DNA from 3 places in the Nocardia sp. NPDC004123 genome. Region 1 is predicted to be linked to each of the others. Evidence: riboswitches for the same ligand, from Rfam matches in the RefSeq annotation. Region 1 holds a riboswitch; each other region holds the start of a gene.
The links. Region 1 has a riboswitch for magnesium ahead of ACWEQQ_RS19940 (hypothetical protein). Riboswitches for the same ligand answer to the same signal wherever they lie in the genome.

Region 1 (7,365 bases):
CGGAGTCGAGCTCCTCGAAGACATCCGCCTCCAGTTCAGGGTCGTCGTGCACTTGATCCAGGATCTCGTCCTGCTCGTGCTTGTCCGCGTCCTCCAGCAGGTCGGCGATCTCAGCGGGCTTGAGCCCGCGCAACCGGCTGCTGAGCCGCTGGGTCAGCGACTGCTCATGGCCGATCAGCGGCTCGAACGCCTTCCAATCCCGGGAGGCGTGACCGCCGCCGGACTTGATCAGCCCGAACAGGCGAGCCGGGCGGCGGGTGTCCAGTCGCGCCAGCACCCAGCCCGAACCGGAGTCGTCGGGCACGCCGACCCGATCGAGTTCGACATCGTAGGCGCGCACCAGCTCCACCGCCTCCACATCGATCAGCCGGTGACCCAGGATGTCCGCGCGCAGCAGCACCTCACCCGCACGCCGCTCGAAGGACCGCAGGTCGACCTTGTTGACCGAGAGAACGATGCGATCGGCTCCGAACAGCCGGATACGTTCGGCGGAGACGAACACATCGCGCCCGCCCATCCCGACGACCACGCCGATCACCGGCGGATAGGCTTCGCCACCCGGCAGGCGCACGATGAGGTCGTCCACGCGGCCGATGGTCTCCCCCGACGCGGCGATCACCGGCGCCTTCAGCAACTGCGACAGATGCACCGTCGCAACCGATTCCGGCTTCGACGATACTGTGGGTTCGGTCATATGCGCTCCTGACTCGGCGACCCGGAATTCCGGCGGCCACGGGCGAACATTGCATGTCCGAATTTGACGAATCAATCCTCTACTGCCAGACTTTGCGGCGTCAATCAGCACCTCGCTAGGCGAGGCTCCTGTACGAACACAGGCCACTGATCCGACGACGTCGAGAGACGCCCAGGGTTAGGACAGGTTTCCCCGGATTAAGGGGTCACCCGAAGTGGCTTCCCAACGTCATTGTCATTGGGGATACGTCGTACAGTGCCGAAGCTCTGACGAGAGGGGTGCTCGCCCTCCGGCCTGCTGCCGTGGCGACTCCTCGGGTGCACCCTGGTCAGCGCCCTCGTGCGCTCCGGCCGCAAGGAGGTGAGGACGACCCATGACCCCCGGCGATAGTCCGTATCCGAGTGATCCGTTCCACTCACCCGTTTGCGGGTGGAAACACGCCACACGACTCTGACCTTTCACCACACCACGCACGATGCGTATCCCCATGACGCGGCCGTGTAATACGTGCTGGCCTTTCCACCCTCATTCGAAATCATCCACCCAGAATTTCGGAGGTTCGCCAATGAGGAAAATCACCGCGTACACCCTGGCCGCCACCGTCCCCGCCCCTGCCCTGTCCGCGCCGGTGCCGAAGACCGTCGCGAGCCAGGCCGACCAGGATGCCGCGTTCGCCGCGGCGGTCAACCAGTTCGGTCTGGCCACCTCGATGGGCACCCTGATCGGCACCCTCATCGGCGGCGCGGCCGGTTGCGCCATCGGCGCCGCGGGCGGCGCCATCGCCGGCGTCACGGTCATGTCGGTGCCGACCGGCATCGCGGGCGGCCTCACGGGCGCCGCCATCGGCATTCCGCTGGGTGCGGCGGCCGGTCTGGTGCTGACCGGCGTACCCGCCGCCATCGCGGTCGGCATCGGCCTGGCCCAGCGCCTGTCCGCGCCCGACTCCACCCCGGCTCCCGCCGGCGCGGCGCCTGCCGTCTAGCGGGCGAGTGCGATTGTTTCGGTGAAACCCGTTGCGGCGATGAGGGTCTCGACCCTCACCGCCGCTGTCTTCTTGTCCGGCAGCAGGTTGGGAACGGTCACACACCGTCTACCGAGAGGGTGGCCTGCATGAGAGTCATGGCCCCCGCGCACGGGTCCGGTTGCGCCGCGTGGTCGCGGTTCTGGACCCACCAGGTGACGGTGCCGGTGTCGGAGGCGGTCACGGCGCAGGTGCTCGGATCCTTCGGGTCACGCCAGTACATGCCGCCGAAGTGCTTGATCACCAAACGCTCGACCTGATAACCGAATTGATCAGCGATCTGGACCTCACGGCTCAGGGTGTCGTTCTCCAGCCAGGCGTAGGTGATGTCGACCGCACCGCCGTTCGGACTGGTGGCGGTCCAGTTGCAGATGGTGGGGGCGCTCTGCTGTCTGATGCCCGAGACGTGCAGGTTGCTCGCGATCTTCTGATCCTCCAGCGGGCCGCAGCCGGCCAGCAGGTTCGGGGCGTCGGCGGCGCGCACGGGCGATTCCTTCGGACCCTGCGAGCACCCCGAGAGTGCGGCGATCAGTAAGGCCGCCAAGGCGATTGGCGTTCGAACCCGACGCATTACCCCTGCCCGGCCTTCGTCAGAGTGGACGCCGCCAGCTGTTCCAGTCCCTTGCAGGGCTCCTTGGCGGTCTCGGTAATCGCGGCCCGCTCCGACCAATCGATGAAATCGCTGTCCCCGAACGGAAGTGCCACCTCGCACGACTGCGGCCCCTGCCATTCGATGCCGGATTGCCCGCCCACCTGAACGTCGGACGGGCGCGCGTCGGTGATCTGAGTCCGCCGGTCCGCGAGCGGACTGCCCCGGAACCAGTGGAATACCACCGCGTAGTCACCGCCCGCGGGCCGCTGCCATGCACATCCCAGCGGATTCACCGCCACTCGCTGCAGCCCATTGAGCCCGGTCGCCTGGCCGACATCGGCATCGGCCACCCCGCCGCACAGTCCGATGGTGTTCGGTGCCGGCATCACCGCCGCCCTGGATGTGGTCGTCGCCGGGGCCGCCCGTTGATTCGACGAGCCGCCGCAGCCCGCGATCGCCGCCCCGATCAGGGCGATCCCCGCCACCGCGCCTGCCGCTCTCATCACGCCGACCAGCGTAGGCGAACCGCCCGAATCATGCGATCGGCGACGCGGCGGACGATTTGTGACTTTCCGATATTCGGCGACGCACCTGCCACTCGCCTATTTCCGCGTGCCTTTCTCGAATGGATGCGGATTCATCCATGACTCTCGAACTCACCATTCCGGATCGTCCCGCGACGATCGTCTGGCCGGCCGAATTCGGGCCCGCCACCCTCATGGGCCTGGCCGGCCTGAGCCGGGTGCTCGTGCTGCCGGTGGTGTCCACCGTGGTGTGGGTGCCGGTCGGCGTGCCTGGCCTGAGTCAGTTCTCACGGCGGGCGCGGGCGCGGCGCTTGCCCTCGTGCATGGCCTGCACCCGCGCCACCGGGATGGTGTGTCCCTCGGCGATGAGATCGGCTGGGAGAGATTGGGGTTCGGGCATGGCCTCGGCCCAGGGATCGCGGTCGCCGAGCATCTTGGCCGCCGTGCGAATCGTGAAATCGTGCGGGTCGATGTCGGGCAGGTCCGCCCAGACGACCGGGAACGAGACGGTCGCGCCCGGGCGAATCCGCGGGCTGTAGACCGACACCACCGTCGCGCCGCCGGCGCGGGTCGAATCGAGAAAGACCTTGCCGCCCCGGTCTTCTCGAATGAACGCCGTGGTGGCGAGCTGCGGATCGAGCCGCTCGGCACGCGCGGCGATCGCCCGGGTCGCCGCCGCGGCATCCTCGAGATCGACGCCCGGCACCACCGGGACGAAGATGTGCACGCCCTTGGAGCCACTGGTTTTCACCGCGCCCGCCAGCCCGTCCGCCGCCAGCGCTTCCCGAATGAGCTGCGCGGCCCCGACCACCTGGGCGAAGGGCTGATCGGGCGCCGGGTCGATATCCAGCACGAGATGCGTTGGGCTGCCGGAATAGTCGGCGAGACCCGCCGCGTACAGCAGTGTCACGTGGTACTCCACCGCGCGCTGATTGCCGAACCACAGCAACGTCCGCACGTCATCGCAGAGCGCGTAGGACACCTCCCGTTTCGAGCTGCCCGCCCACAGCGTCACCCGCCGCACCCACTCCGGTGTGTACTTGGGCAGGTTCTTCTGCATGAACGGCTCCTGCCCCGGCCGCACCCGCACCACCGACAGCGGCCGCTCCCGCAATGACGGCACCATCCGCTCGCCGATCGCCTCCAGGTAGTCGATCAAATCGCCCTTGGTGGCCTCTGCCCCGTCGAACAAGGGACTGTCGAGACTGGAGAACTTCAGCCCGGCCCGCACGTCATCGCCCATCGGCCCACCATGCGCCACACCCGTACCGCCGTCAACCATCCCGGCCGTGGCAGCCGCGGCGCAGTACCGCGAGCTGATACCGGAAATGATGAAACAGGAAGGGGCCTAACGGACCAGCGCACCAACCGCATGGTTCTGGTCGACCGGCTGCACACGCCGGGTGCTGAGCAGGAACAGCGCCACCAGCAGCACGCTGAACCAGACGTAGGTGTTGCCGATCAGGTGCTGCCAAGGCGTCCAGTGCGATTCGCGATGTTCACCGTCCGGGAGCCAGTTCTGCGGGCCGATCACGAAGATCGCGGCCGTGATCGCGGTGACCAGGTACCAGCCCGCGGCACGGCGCCAGGGCAACCGGGTCGCGTATCCGAGCATCGCCAGCAGGGCCGGGGCGATCCAGATCCAGTGGTGCGACCAGGAGATCGGGGACACCAGCAGCGTGAAGACCGCGTTGATCCCGAGGGCCAGCGGCGGGAAGTCCACCGCGCGGCGCATGGCGGGCACCACCAGCGCCAGCAGTGCGGCGCTCAGCACCAGCCACAGAATCGTGAGCAGTGGCTTGTGGATCTCGAACCGAGCCAGCACCGCCTGAATCGACTGATTGGTATGGAATGCCGAACCGCTGAGCCCCGACACATTGCCCAACCCGCCGAACCAGTACTTCACCGACGCCTGCGGCAATACGGCAAAGGTCAGCGCGGTCGCGACGGCACCGGTGATCGCGGCCGTGACGGCGGCCTTGTAATCACGGCGAATCAGGAAGTAGAGGATGAACGCGGCCGGCGTCAGCTTCACCGCGGCCGCGATGCCGATCAGCATGCCGCGCCGCCACTTCGGCTTCTCCGTCAGGCAGTCGGCCACCACGAGCACCATCAGCAGCAGATTGACCTGCCCGAAATCCAGCGTCGAGTGGGTCGGCTCCAGCAGCAGGGCCAGCGGCGTGGCGCAGGCGGTCACCCACAGCCCGAGCCGCTGCCGGCTCTCCCCCGGCCACACCCGCAGCGCCACCAGATAGAACGAAATCGCCAGCGCGGCCACTGAGGTCACGAAGAACCCGGTGCGAGCCACGTCCCAGGGCAACGCCGCGAACGGCGACAGCACCAGCGCGGAGAACGGCGGATAGATGAAAGGCAGCCCGATCCCGATCGTGGTCTGCGGCAACTGCCCGTACATATCCCCGCCGTGCCATAGCGTCTGCACGCCCAGCCGATACACCTGCAGGTCGATGAACCCACCGGTGATCTGCTTGAACGGCCACACGGGCAGCATCAGGCACAGCGCGGTGGAGGCCACACACAACGCCGGAACCAGCCACATCACCCGCCCGAAACGGCGGGTCAGCGACTTCGGGTCAGCAACAGCGGTAGAACAACTCATCCGCCATCACATTATCGGCGTCCCCTCCCAGGCGTGCACCCGCACCCACCGAGACTCGCCAATGGGGATCGATGCCGGTCGCGGACCGCCGCGCGCACCGCTCGGACCAGCGCAGCCGCCGCGCCCGTGTGGGGCTCCCGACCGCTAGTCCTGCCGCCGAGACGACTCCGATGCCGTATCGGGGCTCGGCTCGTCCGTGCCCGCGGCACACGTATCGGATGCGGAGGCAACACGTTCGAGCGCCTCGATATCTTTCTCGATGACGCCGTAGAGCAGATAGGCGAGCACGAAGCCGATGATGCCGCCGATGCACAGGATCCGGACCGCCCAGATAATGGATTCGATCTCCGCGCCCGGCAGGAAGGTTATGCCGGTCACGCCGACCAGCGGCACCGCGGCCGCCACGGTGAGGTAGAAACCGGTGCGCCCGGCGAGGCGGCCCAGGTGGTCGATATCGGCGGCGTCGGACCGTCCGTGCACGAGGAAGACGGGATACAGGCACCGCACCACGTACCAGGTGACCGCGAAGTACGGATACGCCACCGCGATTGCGCCGCACACTACGACCGACAGCAGGAAATGCACGTAGGTGCCACGTGGAACGCCGCCGGCGATCAGGTTCAGCATCACCGGGACGATCACGCCGCAGAGCACCCAGAACACGAAGGCAATCCGCGCCGCCCGGCTACCGAGCCGCAGCGCATCGATACGCGTCCGAGTGAGGGTCTGGTCGCTGTAGTTCCATCCGAGCCGCAAACCAATGGGTACGACAATGAGGCGGCGCGACGCGTAGAGAATCAGGATTCCGCCCACCGCGATAGCGAGCGGATACAGCACCGAGGCGACATAGTCGAAGGACCGCTGAGCTGCGGGCGCGAGCTTACTGACGATGAGCATTTTGTTGTAGTAATAGTTGTACCCAGCCGCCACCACATTCGGTATTCCGATCGCTATCGCGATCATCGGCAGCGGCCACAGCGGTCCAGTCGGCCGCCGGGAGTGTTGCGGTGGGTCGACCAGATCCCGGGCCCGGGGGTCGAGGCACAGCTCGAATTGCTGAGCCAGCTCCGCGCCATTGGCCCACCGATCGTCCCGTCGTGGCGACAGGCAGGTCAACAGCACGCGGCGCAGCGAGGCGGGGCAGTCGGCGGGCAGGTCGTCCAGGAATTCCTCGGCGATCGGGCGGCGGCGGATCGCGAGTTCCTGCTCGACATAGTCCTGCGAATCCTTCGCCTCGACCCGGAGGAACGGTCGCCGGCCGGTCAGCAGCTCCCACAACACGACGCCGAGGGCGTAGATGTCACTGCGCGTGTCCAAGTCGTCGACCGTGCCGGGCAGCGACGGGTGGCTCGCCGCCAGATGCTCGGGCGACATGTAGGCCAAGGACCCGCCGAAGTACGCCACCGGACTGCTGCCCGCGAGGTGGTCGCTGAAACTGATATTGAAATCGGCCAGCTTCGGCACACCGTCAGCGGAGAGCAGGACGTTCGCGGGCTTGATGTCGCGGTGCAGTACACCCTGTCGCTCGGCGTAGTCCAGTGCCTCGGCGAGCCGGCGTCCGAGCCAGGCCACGGTCTCCGGCCACGACAGGGCGGCGATTTCCTCACGCACCCGCAGGCCCGTGGTGCGGATCTCGCCCTTCTCCTCCAATGCCGCGTCCACGGCGTTCAGCAGCAACCGCCCGCTGCGTAGCTCCGGCGGGGTCTCGCGGACCCGCTTCAGCACCGCCGCCAGCGTTCCTCCCGGCAGGTACTGCATGTACAGGAGTTTCAGCCCGCGCTCCGGCAGCACCCGCTGGTCGTAGACCCGAACGATGTACTCGTGCTCCAGCCGGGCGAGCGTCTGGGGTTCGATGCCGTGGTCCGTGGACACCTTCACCGCCACCAGTCGCTGCATCGAGCGCTGCCGCGCCAGGAA
Region 2 (7,365 bases), on a different contig from region 1:
CAGGTGGTGTTCGCCATGGAGTCGGTGATGGACGAGCTGGCCCGCCGGGTCCACCTCGACCCGCTGGTGTTCCGCGAGCGCAATATGATCGGCCCCGGCGAGCCCATGGTGACCCCCGGCGGCCACGAGGAGGATCTGCACATCGCCAGCTACGGCCTGGACCAGTGCTTCGGCATCATCCGCCGGGCCCTGACCGAACCGTTCCCACCGGCCCCGCCGGGCTGGCTGACCGGCAGCGGCACCGCCCTGTCCATGATCGCTACCGGACCACCCGGCGGCCACTACGCCGACGCCCGGATCACATTGCTGCCCAATGGTTGCTACGACCTGGCGGTGGGCACCGCGGAATTCGGCAACGGCACCACGACCGTGCACCGGCAGATCGCGGCGCAGGAGTTGGCCACCGTCCCCGACCGCATCGCCATCCGCCAGTCCGATACCGATGTGGTCCGCCACGACACGGGCGCGTTCGGGTCCACCGGCACCGTGGTGGCGGGCAAGGCGGTGCTGGACGCGGCGCGCAAGCTCGCCGCCGCGTTGTGTGCCACCGCCGCAACACATCTCGGCGTTGCCGCCGAGGACTGCGAGCTCGGCGCGGACTCGGTGCGCTGCGGCAATCGCGACATCTCCCTGCAGGCGCTGCACACGTTGTCGGCCGAGTCCGGGGAATCCCTTGCCGCAGACGGTCATTGGGGCGGCACGCCCCGCTCGGTCGCCTTCAATGCGCAGCTGTTCCAGGTGGCGGTCGACCCCGATACCGGCGAACTGCGCATCCTGCGCAGCGTGCACGCCGCCGACGCCGGCCGGGTGATCAACCCGATGCAGTGCCGCGGCCAGGTGGAAGGCGGTGTCGCCCAGGCGCTCGGCGCGACCCTGTTCGAGAATGTCCGCCTCGACGAGCACGGCGCGGTCGCCACCGTGGCCTTCCGCCGCTACCGTCTGCCCGCCTTCGCCGATGTGCCCCGCACCGAGGTCACCTTCATGCGTACCTCGGACGAGATCGGCCCGCTGGGCGCGAAGTCCATGAGCGAGAGCCCCTTCAGCCCGGTGGCCCCCGCCCTGGCCAATGCCCTCCGCGACGCCACCGGCATCCGCTTCACGGACCTGCCGCTCACCCGGGACCGCATCTGGCAGGCCCTGCACCATCGGCGGACCCGCCTCCCGGTCCGCGCGGCCACGCCCAGCCGCGCCGAATTGGCCCTGCTCACCGACTATCGAAAGCCGTAGGGCCCGTCAGTCGATGGTGTAGGCCTGGCGGGAGAGGCGGAAGCCGTGGCCCGCCCCGGCGCATTCGACGTAGTCGGTGGTGCTCAGGCAGGTGAGGCCGCCGACGGTGACGTTCGTGCCGTAGTCGAGGACCGCCGCGGTGGATTCGACCAGACGGTCGCCGTGGCAGTGGAAGTCGACGACGCCGGTGCTCTCCAGGACCAAGCGGTCGCCGTACTGGAGGTGGCAGTTCTCCGGCCGGGGCGGGGTGGCGTAGTCGTGCTGGGAGATCTCGCAGGCCGCGGTGGTCGCGGAGACGAGGCAGCCGATGTTTCCCGACGGCGTGCGGAACTGCACGAAGTCGGGCGGTGCCGCCTGGGCGATCGCCGGGCCCAGCGTGGACACGGCGATCAGGGCGGCGGCCGCGGTCAGGACACGGATCGGAAATTGCATGTCGACTCCCCGGTTCGGCAGGTTTACCGGTTGATCGTCGCCACCGCCGGATGCGATAACGGACCGGGTGGCCAGGAAGGTTTGCCACGGAGTTGCCCTGGCCGGATCGGGTGGGGCACAAGGGATTATGAGGAACCGACCGGCCCGGATTTGACAAGCGGAACGACCGGGCTCACCATTGCCCAGTCAGCACCTCGCTAGGCGAGGCTCCTGTACGAACACAGGCCACTGATCCGACGACGTCGAGAGACGCCCAGGGTTAGGACAGATCACCCCGGATTAAGGGGTGATCCGAAGTGGCTTCCCGGGTCGCGAGCCCCCGGATACGTCGTGCAGTGCCGAAGCTCTGACGAGAGGGGTGCAGGGTCCGCGCCCTCGCGCGAAGCCCAGATCCCTCCTGCTGTGCGCGATGCGACACCCGATGTAGTGACGTCCACGTACGTCCCGGCGGCAAGGAGGTGAGGGACGAACAATGAGTTCCGGCGATAGTCCGTATCCGAGTACGGATTTCACTCTTCAGACGTCCCCGGCTTGCCGCATTCCGGTCACCGGCTGACCCGTTTCCCGCACAGGCGTGCCCGGCGTTCCACCGCCGGTCGGTAGCCCGCGCGTGCCCCGGGCCGGTCGATCCGTGCCCGAACTCGCTCGGCGGCCGGGCGTATTCCGCACGCCCGCACACCTGATGATCGAAAGCGAGGGACAGGCCATGGCCTTCTTCGCGAACGGCTCCAGCCGCCGCACCTCCACCGTCGCCGTGCCCGCCGCAGCCGGCCGGCCCGCCGCCGACGTCCACCCCACCGGCGCCGTCATGGACAGCGCGCATGTCGGCGATATCGTCGGCGCGCTCGGCTCCATCGGCCGGCACGACACCCTCGAAGGCCGTTCCCGCCGCCAGCGTTTCCGCATGCTGCTGGCCATCATCGGGCCCGGCCTGATCGTCATGGTCGGCGACAACGATGCCGGTGGCGTGGCCACCTACGCGCAGGCCGGACAGAACTACGGCATGGCGCTGGTCTGGACCCTGGTGCTGCTGATCCCGGTGCTCTACGTGAACCAGGAGATGGTGGTCCGTCTCGGCGCGGTCGCCGGAGTCGGCCACGCGCGCTTGATCTTCGACCGCTTCGGCAAGTTCTGGGGCGCGTTCAGCGTCGGCGACCTGTTCATCGTGAACGCGCTCACCATCGTCACCGAGTTCATCGGTGTCTCCATGGCGCTCAACTACTTCGGGCTGCCCAAGGGCGTCGCCGTGCCGCTGGCCGCGGTCGCGCTGTTCGCCATGGTGGCCGGCGGTTCGTTCCGGCGCTGGGAGCGGTTCCTGTTCGGGCTGATCGCGCTGAACATCGTCATGTTCCCGCTGGCATTCCTGGTGCACCCCAAGGCATCCCAGGTCGCGCACGGATTCCTGCCGTCCTTCCCGGGCGGGCTGAACTCGACGCTGCTACTGCTCATCGTGTCCATCGTGGGCACCACGGTCGCGCCGTGGCAGCTGTTCTTCCAGCAGTCCAATATCGTCGACAAGCGCATCACTCCCCGCTGGATCCGCTACGAGCGCATCGACCTGTGGGTCGGCATCGTCGTGGTCATGGTCGGCGCGGTCGCCATCATGGCGGCGACCACCTTCGGCCTCGCGGGCACGGCCGCGGCCGGCAGCTTCACCGATGCCGGGGCCGTCGCCCACGCGCTGCACGACCACGTGGGCACCACCGCCGGCGCGCTCTTCGCCATCCTGCTGCTGGACGCCTCGCTCATCGGCGCCAATGCCGTCGGCCTGGCCACCACCTACGCCCTCGGCGACACCCTGGGCCGGCGGCACTCGCTGCACTGGAAGGTCTCCGAGGCGCCGGCCTTCTATCTCGGATACGCGGCGCTGCTCGGCGTCGCCGCCGCGGTGTCGTTCAGCCCCGATCACGTGCTGGGCCTGCTGACCCAGGGGGTGCAGGCGCTGGCCGGGGTGCTGCTGCCCTCGGCGACGGTGTTCCTGGTCCTGCTCTGCAATGACAAGGCCGTGCTCGGCCCGTGGGTGAACACGGTCAGGCAGAACATTGTCGCCGGGGTCATCGTCTGGTCGCTGGTGCTGCTGTCGCTCGCGCTGACCGCGGCCACCTTCTTCCCGGACCTGACCACCACGACCCTCGAAATCGGCTTCGGCGCGGGCGCGCTGGTCGGCGTCCTGGGCGGGGCGGGCATGCTCATCGCCTGGCAGCGCGGCCGGCGTCGCCGGGCCGAGCGGACCGCGGCCGAGCTCGGCGGACTGGATCCGGATCAGGTGGAGGAGCTGGACTCCACTCGCCTCACCAAGGCCGAACGCAAGGCCATTCTGGAGGCGGACCGCGACACCTGGCGCACCCCTGCGCTCGACACCCTGGCGCGACCGGCGTTCTCCACGGCGCGCACGGTGGGCATGGTCGCCCTGCGCGGCTACCTGCTGCTCGCGGTGATCCTGGTGGGCGTCAAGATCTTCCAGTCCATCGGCGGCTGATCAACCACGGCGCGGCCGCAGTTCCTGGACATCGTCACCGATGCGCTTGGGCTGCGGCCGTTTTCGATGAAGCTCACGTTTTCGATGAGGCTCAGCAGTGTGCGGGATGAAATCGGAAGGCACCACACAGGTTTGGACGAATCCGGTTCGGGGAATACCCGGGGTGCACGACCGTCAGAGATCGTCGAGATCGGGAATGGGGGGCAGAACCGGCTCTGGCCACTCCTCCAGGGTTGCCACCTGCAGGTGGATGAAGGCTGCGATGCGGTGCCGGGCCGAGGACGGGAGTCGCGCGATATCGGCCGGGCTCAGGACGTGTGCGCCGAAGGAGTGGGGCTGTGACGCTTCGGGGTCAGGCGATTCGGGAACAACCTCTAGCTTTGGCCGCGAAGCAGTGGCCGGAATGTGTGGCTCATCCGGGTCTGCGGTAGCGGCGGCGGTTCGCACCATGCCGTGACCATAACCCTTTGATAACGCCCACGGGGAGGCGTTGGCGCACTTGTGTCTTCGGGCTGCGAATTCAGCGAAGACATTGTAATGGCGAGAGAAATGTGCAGGCAGCGACGGCCCTTCGGAAATTCGGTGGGCCTGCGCCGGAACACTATGGTGATGGGCGTCACTCTGTCAACACTTCGGACAAAACCCCCCGGAATGGCGCGCAACTCCCCCGAAGACTCCCGCGGGCGATTCAGAGTGGGCGGCGCGCAATGGCATACAAATCGCGCGCCGGACCGGTCGGCTTCTGTCCGATCGGCCATACCGCACGCAGCTGTCTTTCCAGATCCAGACCGGTCACCGTGGGCGACATCAGGATCCCCTCGGCCAGTTCGGTGGCCACCGCCAGGGAACTCAGCACGGCCGGCGCGATGCCGTCGGCGACGGCGGTCTTGATCGCAGTGGTCGAGGACAGCTCCAGCGCGACATTCGGCTCCCAGCCCGGCATTCCGGCGGTCATGGCACGCTCGAAGGAGTTCCGGGTGCCCGATCCGGGTTCGCGATAGATGAGCGGGCTGCGCGCCAGTTCGGCCGCGTCGATCTCGGCCCGGCGGGCCCAGGGGTGACCGGGCGCGACCACCACGACCAGCCGATCCCGGCCCACCACATGGCTTTCCAGTTCGGTCGGCAGGCGGGGGCTCTCCACGAACCCGATTCCGGCCCGGCCCTCGAGCACCGCCTTGGCAACCTCTGCCGAATTGCCCGATTCCAGGGCGATGGAGGTGTCCGGCATCCGGGCGCGCAGGCCCACCAGCCACTTCGGGAACAGGTACTCCGCGATGGTCTGGCTGGCCGCCACCCGCAGCCGCGAATCCCGCTGCGCGCGCAGGCTGTCGATCCCGGCGTCCAGCCGGGCGGCCGCATCCACGACAGTGCGCGCCCATTCGGCGATGAGCGAGCCCGCCGCCGTCGGCCGCGAGCCGAGCGTCGTCCGCTCCAGCACCGGCACGCCCACCAGCTGCTCGAGGTAGCGGATGCGCGAGCTGGCGGAGGGCTGACTGATGCCGTGCGCCTTGGCCGCCCGGCCGAGACTGCCCAGCTCGATCACCGACAACAGCAGATCGAGGGCGGCCAGATCGGGGACGCGCGGGGACAACGGCACAGAGCGAGTCTATGCAGGCCGCCCGGCCGGGCCCGGCGACCCGCGGTCAGCGGGCGGCGGCCACCCGCTCGACCACCGGCCGCCAGGTCTCGAGGGGATGGACGGTCAGGCCGACCACCTTGCCCGCGTCGTCGGCGCGCCGCAGCGTTACGGCCGCGGCGAAATCGGGATCGCGCTCGAAGGCCGTGATCTCCCCGGGCGCCATGGGACCGCCCTGCGCGATCAGGGTGCGCCGGCTCGACAGCGAAAGCGCCTCGGCGTGTACCGAATCCGTGGCCGCCAGATACCGCTTGGCCACCACGTGCAGTTCGACCAGCCGCGCGACCCGTGCGCCGAGCAGGGCCCGGACCGCGTCGCCGCCGTGGACTCCGTGTCCCGCGTCGTCACCGGGCACCAGCACGTGCCCGATGTCGTGCACCAGCCCGGCCACCTGAAGTTCCTCATCGCCGGGAAAGTCCCGGCGCAGGAGCTCGGCGCACTGCCGGTCGTGGTCGAGGATGTCGACCGGATCGCCGCTGCGGTCGGGCATGTCCCAGGCGTCGGCGCAGCCGGCCAGCAGGGTCATGAGTTCGTCGACGGTGCCGAGGGGCGCGCGGTTCACGCCCGCACCCTACGGGAATACCCGCACCGACACCCGGGTTGAATTAGTTGATATATCAACTATATGGATTCGGGTGTGCCGCCGAGCCGATTCGGAACGCATCGGACACTATTCAGCGAACCAACTGTGTGGCCGGCGAACGGGTCACCACGCCTGTGCGCCGGTTCCTCTGGAAGGAGCCTCCCATGCACGATCTGAGCGGCAAGACGATTCTCATCACCGGCGCGGCGCGGGGCATCGGCGCCGCGGCCGCCCGGCAGGCGGTCGGGGCCGGGGCGAATGTCGTGATCGCCGACGTGCTCGACGAGGAGGGCAAGGCGCTCGCGGCCGAATTGGGCTCGCGGGCCGCCTATCAGCACCTCGACGTCACCTCCGAGCTCGACTGGACCACCGCGCTGGCCGCGGCCTGCGACGCCTTCGGCGGCAGCGTGCACGGCCTGGTGAACAATGCCGGCATCTCGACCGGGGAGCTGCTGGCCGATGAATCGGTAGAGCACTTCCGCAAGGTCATCGACATCAATCTGGTCGGCGTCTTCCTGGGCATGCGGACCTTCATGCCCGCGCTCAAGCAGGCGGGCGGTGGCTCGATCGTCAATATCTCCTCCGCCGCCGGGCTCATGGGCCTGGCCCTGACCGGCAGCTACGGCGCCTCCAAGTGGGCGGTGCGCGGCATGACCAAGGTGGCCGCCATCGAGAACGGCATCGACCGGATTCGAGTGAACTCCGTGCACCCGGGCATGACCTACACCCCGATGACCGCACAGGTCGGCATCCAGCAGGGTGAGGGCGGCTATCCCAATACCCCGATGGGCCGGGTCGGCGAGGCCGATGAGATCGCCTCGGCCATCGTCTTCCTGCTCTCGGACGCGTCTTCCTACGTCACCGGCGCGGAACTCGCGGTGGACGGCGGCTGGACCGCCGGGCCGACGGTGAAATACGTGATGGGCCAGTAGCACTCCAAGGCTCCCGGTCGAGGAGTTCCGGCGCTAGTGCTTCTCGATGCGGCTCGCGGGCGGGGTGACCGCCCCG
Region 3 (7,365 bases), on a different contig from region 1:
GCCGTGACGATTGGGTCGCGGCCGCGCTGGCGGCGCTCGGCGAGGGTGGCGTGGGCGCGGTCGCCATCGAACCCCTGGCCGCGCGGCTGGGCGCGACCAAGGGCAGCGCCTACTGGCATTTCGCGAATCGGGACGAGTTGCTGGCGGCGGCCCTGCAGCGCTGGGAGCACGAGGAGACCGATGCGGTGATCGCGCTGGTGTCGGCCGAACCCGATCCGGCGGTCGGGCTCCGGACGCTATTGGGCGCGGCGCTGGCGCATCCGCAGGAGAAGCTCGCGGTACTGCTGGCCGGGGCGACGGATCCGCTGGTGGAGCCGGTGCTCACCCGGGTCACTGTGCGGCGCATCGCGTATCTGGCCGAACTGTTCACCCGGCTCGGTTTCGCCGACCCGGTGGCGAAACATCGTGCGGCACTGGCGTATTCGGCGTATCTGGGCACAGGTCAGCTGTGGCGGACGATGCGCGGCACGCTACCGGCCGACCAGGAGGCCTGGGAGTCCTACGTCGACGAGATCTGGCGGGTGCTGACCACCCCGGGTCCGACCGGGCACGCACCGGCGCCGGGCAGCGCGGAGTCGCCGCGAGACTCGGGCTAGACGCTCAGGGCCGCACCACGGCCGTGGGTGAGGACCAGGTCGAGCAGCCCGGGGAAGCGGGCCTCGAGGTCCTCGGTGCGCAGGCGGTTGAGGCGGCGGGTGCCCTCGTCGCGCTGGCGGATGACGCCGGCTTCGCGCAGGGTTCTGAAGTGCCCGCTCTGGGTGGATTTGCTGATCGGCAGGTCGAAGGTGGTGCAGGCCAGTTCGCCGTTCTCGGCGGCGGCCAGGCGGGTGACGATGGTGAGCCGGACGGGGTCGGCGAGGGCGGCCAGCACGGTGGTGAACCGCAGTTCGTCGCGGGCGGGGTGAACCAGTTCGGTCGCGGTTCGGCTTGCCATGGCGTCCAGGCTAGTCCACATGTTCACAAAATCCGAACATCCTGTTATGTTCGGAATTGTCGAACATGCCTGTGCCGGGAGGACGTCATGACCGTCGAGCAATCCACCGCAGCCCCCGAAGACGCGGCCGCCCCGCAGGATTCACCGCCGGGGAGCGGTGCACGGTTCTGGGGCACCGCCTACACGCTGCTGATCCTGTTGACCGGCACGAATGTGGCCACACCGCTGTATCACGGCTACGCGCATCGGTTCGGGTTCTCACCGCTGGTGATGACGCTGGTGTTCGCGGTCTACATGGGGGTGCTGATTCCCGCGCTGCTGATCGCCGGCCCTGCCTCGGATGCACTGGGGCGGCGCCGGATTCTGCTGCCCGCGCTGGCGCTGGCGGCGCTGGGCACGCTGGGTTTCGCGCTGGCCGGCGCGGTGGTCTGGTTGTTCGCGGCCCGCATCCTGCAGGGGCTGGCGGTCGGGGCGGCCTCGGGTGCGCTCACCGCCGCGCTGACCGAGCTGGAACCGCACGGTGACCGCCGCCGCGCGGCCCTGGTGTCGGCGGTGGCTTCGGCCGGCGGCATGGGCCTGGGCCCGGTACTGGGAGCTGTTCTGGCGCAATATCTTCCAGCCCCCTACGTGACGCCGTTCGTGGTGGAGCTGGCGCTGCTGATCCCGGCCGCGGTGGCGGTGGCGGCGCTGCCGGAGACCGCGACCATCACCCGGTGGCGGCCGCGGCGGCCGAGTATCCCGGCCGGGATGGGTGCGGTCTTCGCGGCCGCGGGCACGGGCGCGTTCCTGGGTTTCGCGGTGGTCGGCGTCTTCCTCACACTGATCCCGACCTATGCCGCGACCCTGTCGGGCAGTGCGAATCTGGTGGTCGGCGGCGCGGCGGCCGCGCTGCTGCCCGCGGCGTGGGCGGTGGCGCAGCTGGTGGGTTACGGCAAATCCGAACGGGCTCTGGACTTCACGGGGTTCCCGCTGCTGGCGGTGGGCCTGGTACTGCTGGCGATCGCGGGGGCGGTCTCCTCGCTGCCGTTGCTGTTGTTCGCGACAGTGCTGGCCGGGGCCGGTCACGGCCTGGTGTTCCTGTCGGGATTGACCGCGATCAATGCGGCCGCGCCGGCCGATCGGCACGCCGATGTGCTGTCGACCTATTTCGTGATGGCCTATTGCGGCAGCGGCGGCCCGGTCATCGGCGTCGGCCTGCTGGCGGGCGCGACCGGTTTGCTGGCTGCGGTGCAGATCTTCTCGGCGGTGGTGGCGGTGCTGTGTGTGGTGCGGCTGGTGGCGCGGGTCGCGGTCGAGGCGCGACGCTAGCGGGTGCGCGAATGCGACGGCGCTCACGTCGGGTTGCCGATCGCGGCGGGCCGGTGTTTACTTCTGGTCGCAAGGTGCCGTCGTTAGCTGAGGCTCCTTCACGGATACAGGCCGGCGATCCCGAACGTCGAGAGACGCCCCGGATCAGGACAGGTTTCCCCGAGCTAAGGGGATGCCCCGACCGGCTCCCGCCGCCCGTGGCGGGTTCACGCCGTGGAGTGCTGAAGGTCTTACGAGGGGTGGTACCCGTACCGGCGATGTCGCGCCGGTCCCACTCCCCTGGCATGCGTGCGTGTGGCGTCGAGGAGGTGGTGGTCGTGCCCGATGGACCGGATCGAGTTCCGTTAGCCAATCGTTCACTCGGTGTCACTCCCGCAATCTCCCGGCCGCTACCCGTACCCCGGTAGCGTCCGAGTCCGGAGTGCGCCGTCATCCGCTGGGAGATCGAGATGACCATGTGGGAAATGCTGCTGCGGCTCGGCACGGGTGTCGGGTTGGGCGCGGTGATCGGGTTCGAGCGTCAGTTCCGGGCCCGGATGGCCGGACTGCGCACGAATTCGCTGGTCGCCGCCGGGGCGACCTTGTTCGTGCTGCTGTCCGCGCACGGCTTCAACGGCGCCTCGGCGGATCCGACTCGTGTTGCGGCACAGATTGTTTCGGGTATCGGCTTCCTGGGCGCGGGCGTGATCCTGCGCGACGGGTTCAATATCCGCGGCCTGAACACCGCCGCGACGCTGTGGTGTGCGGCGGCGGTGGGTGCGCTCGCGGGTGCGGGCATGTATTCGACCGCGGTGGCGGGCACGGTGGCGGTGGTGGTGGTCAATACCGCGCTGCGCACGGTGGCGCGCACGGTGGATCGCCCCGGTGTCGACGAGGCCGAGGCCCAGGAGGCGTTGTACGCCTTCCACGCCGACACCGACGACGCGCACGAGGCGCATGTGCGGGCGCTGCTGGTGCAGTCGCTGACGCGCACCGATTTCCGGCTGGTGTCGATCTCGAGCCACGACACCTCCCCGGGCCGGGTGCAGGTGCGGGCGGAGTTGACCGGGGACCGCCGCGACGACCGGCAGATGGAGGCCGCGGTGAGCCGGTTGAGCCTGGAGCCGTCGGTGACCAGCGTCGGGTGGCGCACGGTGCCGCTGCGGGCGGAGGCCGAGGAGTGAACGCCGCGCTGCGGTCGTATCCGTCGCGCGGGGTGGCTTCGGCGCAATCGCCGAGATCACGGTGGAGCAGCCGCGCCCGCGCAGCCGCCGCACGCCGGGGTTCGAGACGCTGGTCGATCAGATCTACGGTCTGCTCACCGGCCGTGACACCGAAGTCGCTGCGGCCCCGGCGGATACGTTGACGCCGTTCGCGGTGCCGCTGCCCGATGCCTCGGTCGGCGGGATCGCGGGTCTGCTGGAGCTGGTGTACGGCAACGACGGCCGCGCCGACCTGCCGGTGGTGGCCGACGAGCTGAATTTCGAGGTCGACGACCTGATGCCGCTGGTCGACGCGGCGGCGCTGCTGGGTCTGCTGCTGGTGGAGTCCGGTGACGTGATGCTGACCAATGTCGGGGCGAATTTCACCAATGCCGACATCCGGTCCAGCAAGGCGATTTTCGCCGCGCAGGCCCGCCGGCGTGCCCCGCTGGTGCGCACCATCTGCTCGGCGCTGGTGGGCAGCAGCGATCAGACGGTGGGCGCGGATTTCATTCTCGATCTGCTGCGGCGCGGCTGCTCCGACGACGACGCCCGCCGCCAGCTGGAGCTGGCCATCGACTGGGGCCGCTACGCCGAGTTGTACGACTACGACACCGATTCCGGCCGCATCACCGCCGATCCCGCCGCCGATCTGCGCGCGTCCTGAGTCACACCATCGCCGACGGGATCACCGTGGTGAGGCCGCCGTCGACGAGCAGGTCCTGACCGGTGATGTAGGAGGCGTCTGCGGAGGCCAGGAACGCGACGGCGGCGGCCACCTCGTCGCTGTCGCCGACCCGCCCCAGCGCCACCCGTGACCCCGCGGTGGCCTGCGCGTCGGCGGAGGCCTCGGCCCGGTAGGCGGGGGTGTCGATGTAGCCGGGGCTGACCGAGTTCACCCGGATTCCGCGCGGCGCCAACTCCGCCGCCAGCGTCCGCGTCAGATTCTGCACCGCCGCCTTCGTCGCCGAATACAGTGCGGCGCCGGGCGCGCCCCGATACGGGGCGAAGGAGGCGTTGAGGACGATCGCACCCCCGTCGACCAGCAGCGGCAGCATGTGCTGCACGGTGAAGAACGCGGCCTTGAAGTTGATCCCCACCACCCGATCGAACTCGTCGCCGGTGACCGCCGAAACAGGTTGGAACGCACCGATTCCCGCATTCACGAACGCCACATCCAGCCGCCCGAACCGCTCGGACACCACCCGCGCCAGCGCCGCGAGATCCTCGGGCTCGGTGGCGTCTCCGGCCGCCCCGGCCGCCCGCTCCCCCAGCTCGGCCACCGCGGTGTCCAGCCGGTCCTTGTCCCGCCCGGTCACGACCACCCACGCCCCCTCCGCGACGAGCCGCCGCGCGGCGGCCAGCCCCATCCCGCTGCTGCCGCCGGTGATGAGCGCGACCTTGTCCTGGAACCGGAACCCGTTGTGTGTCATGGCTTCAGCCTGCCGGGCCGCGTGATGGGTTAACAGTGCGCAGTTATCGTGGGTGTGCCACCACCACCTTGCCGGGCACGGCTCCCGCCGGCGCGGCGAGGGCGCCACCGGTGGTGACCGTTGTCAGTCCCTCAGTTCACAGATGACGACCGGGATCTCGCGGGTGGTTCGCTCCTGGTAGTTCGCGTAGCCCTGGTATGCCGAGGTGATCTGCGGCCACAGTTCGGCTCGCTCGCTGTGATCTGCGGTGTGTGCGTGCACTTTTCGCCGTCGGCCGTAGATCACCAGTTCGGCATCGGGGTGCGCCTGGAGGTTGCGGTACCAGTCGGGATTCCGGTCGTCGCCGCCCTTCGAGGCGACCAGCACGACCCGGCCGGCGTCATGGACCGGAGCGGTCAGGTAGCACGAGCGCGGCAGCCCCGACTTCCGCCCGACCGTGTGCAATTCGACCACCGGCATCCCGAACGGGTTGGCCAGCAGTTTGTTCCCGCTGACGGTGAGGACGACCCGGTGGGCGAGGTTCATCAGTTTGGCCCCGCTATCTTTCAGTGCGTACTTGTTCAACGCCTGTCCCTTGTCCCTGATGCATCGAAGCCTTCTACGACGGCCACTAGAGTCGAGTTAGCGCTGCAAACATTACCAGAAATGTGAGCAGGGTCAACATTGCTGGGTTGCGGCCCGCGAGCACGATTCGGTGCCGGCGAGCTCAGGCGGGCGAGGCCAGCCGGAGGCGGTGGAGCTGGTCGAGGCGAGCGGCGGTGTCGGTGCCGGCGCGGGGGTTGTAGAGAACCAGGTGGCGGTCGGATTGGTCGGCGAGGGTGAGGGTGGTGGCCTCGAAGTGGAGTTCACCGGCCTCGGGGTGTGCCAGCGCGTTGACCGCCTGCTGGGCCGGGCCGACATCGTGGCGCGACCACAGGCGCGCGAATTCCGGGCTGCGGGAAGCGAGTTCGGCGATGACGGAGTCGAAGCCGGGGTCGCCGGGGCAGAGTGCGGAGTCGGCACGGTAGGCGGCCACGACCGCGGGGGCGGCCTCGGACCAGGTCTGTGGCATGGCCAGGTAGCGCGGGTTGGTGAAGTAGGTGACCAGGCAGTTGCTGCCAGGGCCGTTGTAGCCGAAGACGGCGCGGGCGGTGTCGTTGTAGGCCAGCATATTCCAGTAGCGGTCGCGCAGAACGGCCGGGCGGGGGTTCCAGGCGTCGAGCAGGTTGCGGGTCTCGGCACCGATGCCGGTGCCGCTGTCGGTGGCGGCGCAGGGCGGGTTGAGACCGGCCAGGACGTAGAGGTGAGCGCGTTCGGGGGCGGTGAGCTGCAGGGCGGCGGCGACGGCATCGAGGACGTCGGTGGAGACGGTGATGTCGCGGCCCTGTTCGAGCCAGGTGTACCAGGAGACGCCGACACCGGCGAGGACGGCGACTTCCTCGCGGCGCAGCCCGGGGGTGCGGCGGCGGCCCGCGGCGGGCAGCCCGACCTGATCGGGGGTGAGGCGGGAGCGCCTGTCGCGCAGGAACTCTCGCAGATGGTCGCGTCGTCGGCCCGCTGTGTCCATACTTCACGCTAACAATCACGCATGCCCGTTTCGTTCGGGTCCCGGTTAGCATGTGACCGAATTCGGGTCTCGAGGGGGGCGGATGCGGCAGATTCTGGTGGCGGCGATGGTCGCGCTGGCGGTGTCGATCACGGTGACGCCGTTGCTGATCCGAGTCTTCACCCGCCACCGGCTGGGGCAGCAGATCCGGGCGGACGGCCCGGCGAGCCATCTGGCCAAGCGCGGCACCCCGACCATGGGCGGGCTGGCGATCCTGATCGCCCTGTGGTGCGGGTACGGGGCCGCGCACCTGGTGGGGATGTACTACGAGGGGACCGGCACGACCGCGTCGGGGCTGCTGGTGCTGGGGTTGGCGACCGCGCTGGGCGCGGTGGGTTTCCTCGACGATGTCATCAAGCTGTCCCAGCAGCGCAGCCTGGGGCTGACCGCGTCGGGCAAGTATCTCGGGCAGGTCAGTGCCGCTGTGCTCTTCGGGGTGCTGGCCCTGCATTTCCGGGGCGGTTCGGGGCTGACGCCGGGCAGCCGTCAGGTGTCGATCGTGCGCGACATCTCCACGGTCTCGCTGGGGCTGACCGGGTTCCTGCTGGCGGCGATCTTGCTGGTGGTGGCGTGGTCGAACGCGGTCAACATCACCGACGGCCTGGACGGGCTGGCGGCGGGTTCGGTGGGTCTGGCACTGGGGTCGTATGTGCTGATCACGTTCTGGCAGTACACCCATTCGTGCGCGGTCAAGGCGGTACCCGGCTGCTACACGGTGCGCGATCCGCTGGATCTTGCGCTGGTGTGCGCGGCCGGGACGGCGGCGTGTGTCGGATTCCTGTGGTGGAACGCGGCTCCGGCGAAGATCTTCATGGGTGACACCGGGGCGCTGGCGCTGGGCGGGCTGCTGGCGGGACTGTCGATCACCACCCGCACCGAGTTGCTGATGGTGGCGGTGGGCGCGTTGTTCGTGGCGGAGATCCT

Region 2: linked by a shared signal. The riboswitch ahead of ACWEQQ_RS10865 (NRAMP family divalent metal transporter) and the one ahead of ACWEQQ_RS19940 (hypothetical protein) in region 1 are both predicted to bind magnesium.
Region 3: linked by a shared signal. The riboswitch ahead of ACWEQQ_RS13480 (MgtC/SapB family protein) and the one ahead of ACWEQQ_RS19940 (hypothetical protein) in region 1 are both predicted to bind magnesium.

What each region holds. Positions count from the first base shown of each region.
Region 1 is NZ_JBSGGG010000013.1:48,028-55,392, forward strand. It holds gene ACWEQQ_RS19935 (magnesium transporter MgtE N-terminal domain-containing protein) at 1-694, opposite strand, end outside; M-box (ykoK) riboswitch at 799-979, shown strand; gene ACWEQQ_RS19940 (hypothetical protein) at 1,260-1,676, shown strand; gene ACWEQQ_RS19945 (DUF3558 family protein) at 1,774-2,286, opposite strand; gene ACWEQQ_RS19950 (DUF3558 family protein) at 2,286-2,810, opposite strand; gene ACWEQQ_RS19955 (DNA polymerase domain-containing protein) at 3,112-4,074, opposite strand; gene ACWEQQ_RS19960 (glycosyltransferase 87 family protein) at 4,180-5,448, opposite strand; gene ACWEQQ_RS19965 (serine/threonine-protein kinase) at 5,593-7,365, opposite strand, start outside.
Region 2 is NZ_JBSGGG010000006.1:204,952-212,316, forward strand. It holds partial or broken gene ACWEQQ_RS10855 (molybdopterin-dependent oxidoreductase) at 1-1,140, shown strand, start outside; gene ACWEQQ_RS10860 (DUF6636 domain-containing protein) at 1,234-1,659, opposite strand; M-box (ykoK) riboswitch at 1,846-2,024, shown strand; gene ACWEQQ_RS10865 (NRAMP family divalent metal transporter) at 2,366-4,138, shown strand; gene ACWEQQ_RS10870 (hypothetical protein) at 4,313-4,588, opposite strand; gene ACWEQQ_RS10875 (LysR family transcriptional regulator) at 4,827-5,735, opposite strand; gene ACWEQQ_RS10880 (HD domain-containing protein) at 5,782-6,336, opposite strand; gene ACWEQQ_RS10885 (glucose 1-dehydrogenase) at 6,522-7,289, shown strand; gene ACWEQQ_RS10890 (bifunctional metallophosphatase/5'-nucleotidase) at 7,323-7,365, opposite strand, start outside.
Region 3 is NZ_JBSGGG010000008.1:114,581-121,945, reverse strand. It holds gene ACWEQQ_RS13495 (TetR/AcrR family transcriptional regulator) at 1-596, shown strand, start outside; gene ACWEQQ_RS13490 (ArsR/SmtB family transcription factor) at 593-934, opposite strand; gene ACWEQQ_RS13485 (MFS transporter) at 1,022-2,242, shown strand; M-box (ykoK) riboswitch at 2,315-2,490, shown strand; gene ACWEQQ_RS13480 (MgtC/SapB family protein) at 2,692-3,405, shown strand; gene ACWEQQ_RS13475 (AAA-associated domain-containing protein) at 3,467-4,090, shown strand; gene ACWEQQ_RS13470 (SDR family NAD(P)-dependent oxidoreductase) at 4,092-4,856, opposite strand; gene ACWEQQ_RS13465 (nitroreductase family deazaflavin-dependent oxidoreductase) at 4,980-5,420, opposite strand; gene ACWEQQ_RS13460 (helix-turn-helix transcriptional regulator) at 5,563-6,402, opposite strand; gene mraY (phospho-N-acetylmuramoyl-pentapeptide-transferase) at 6,485-7,365, shown strand, end outside.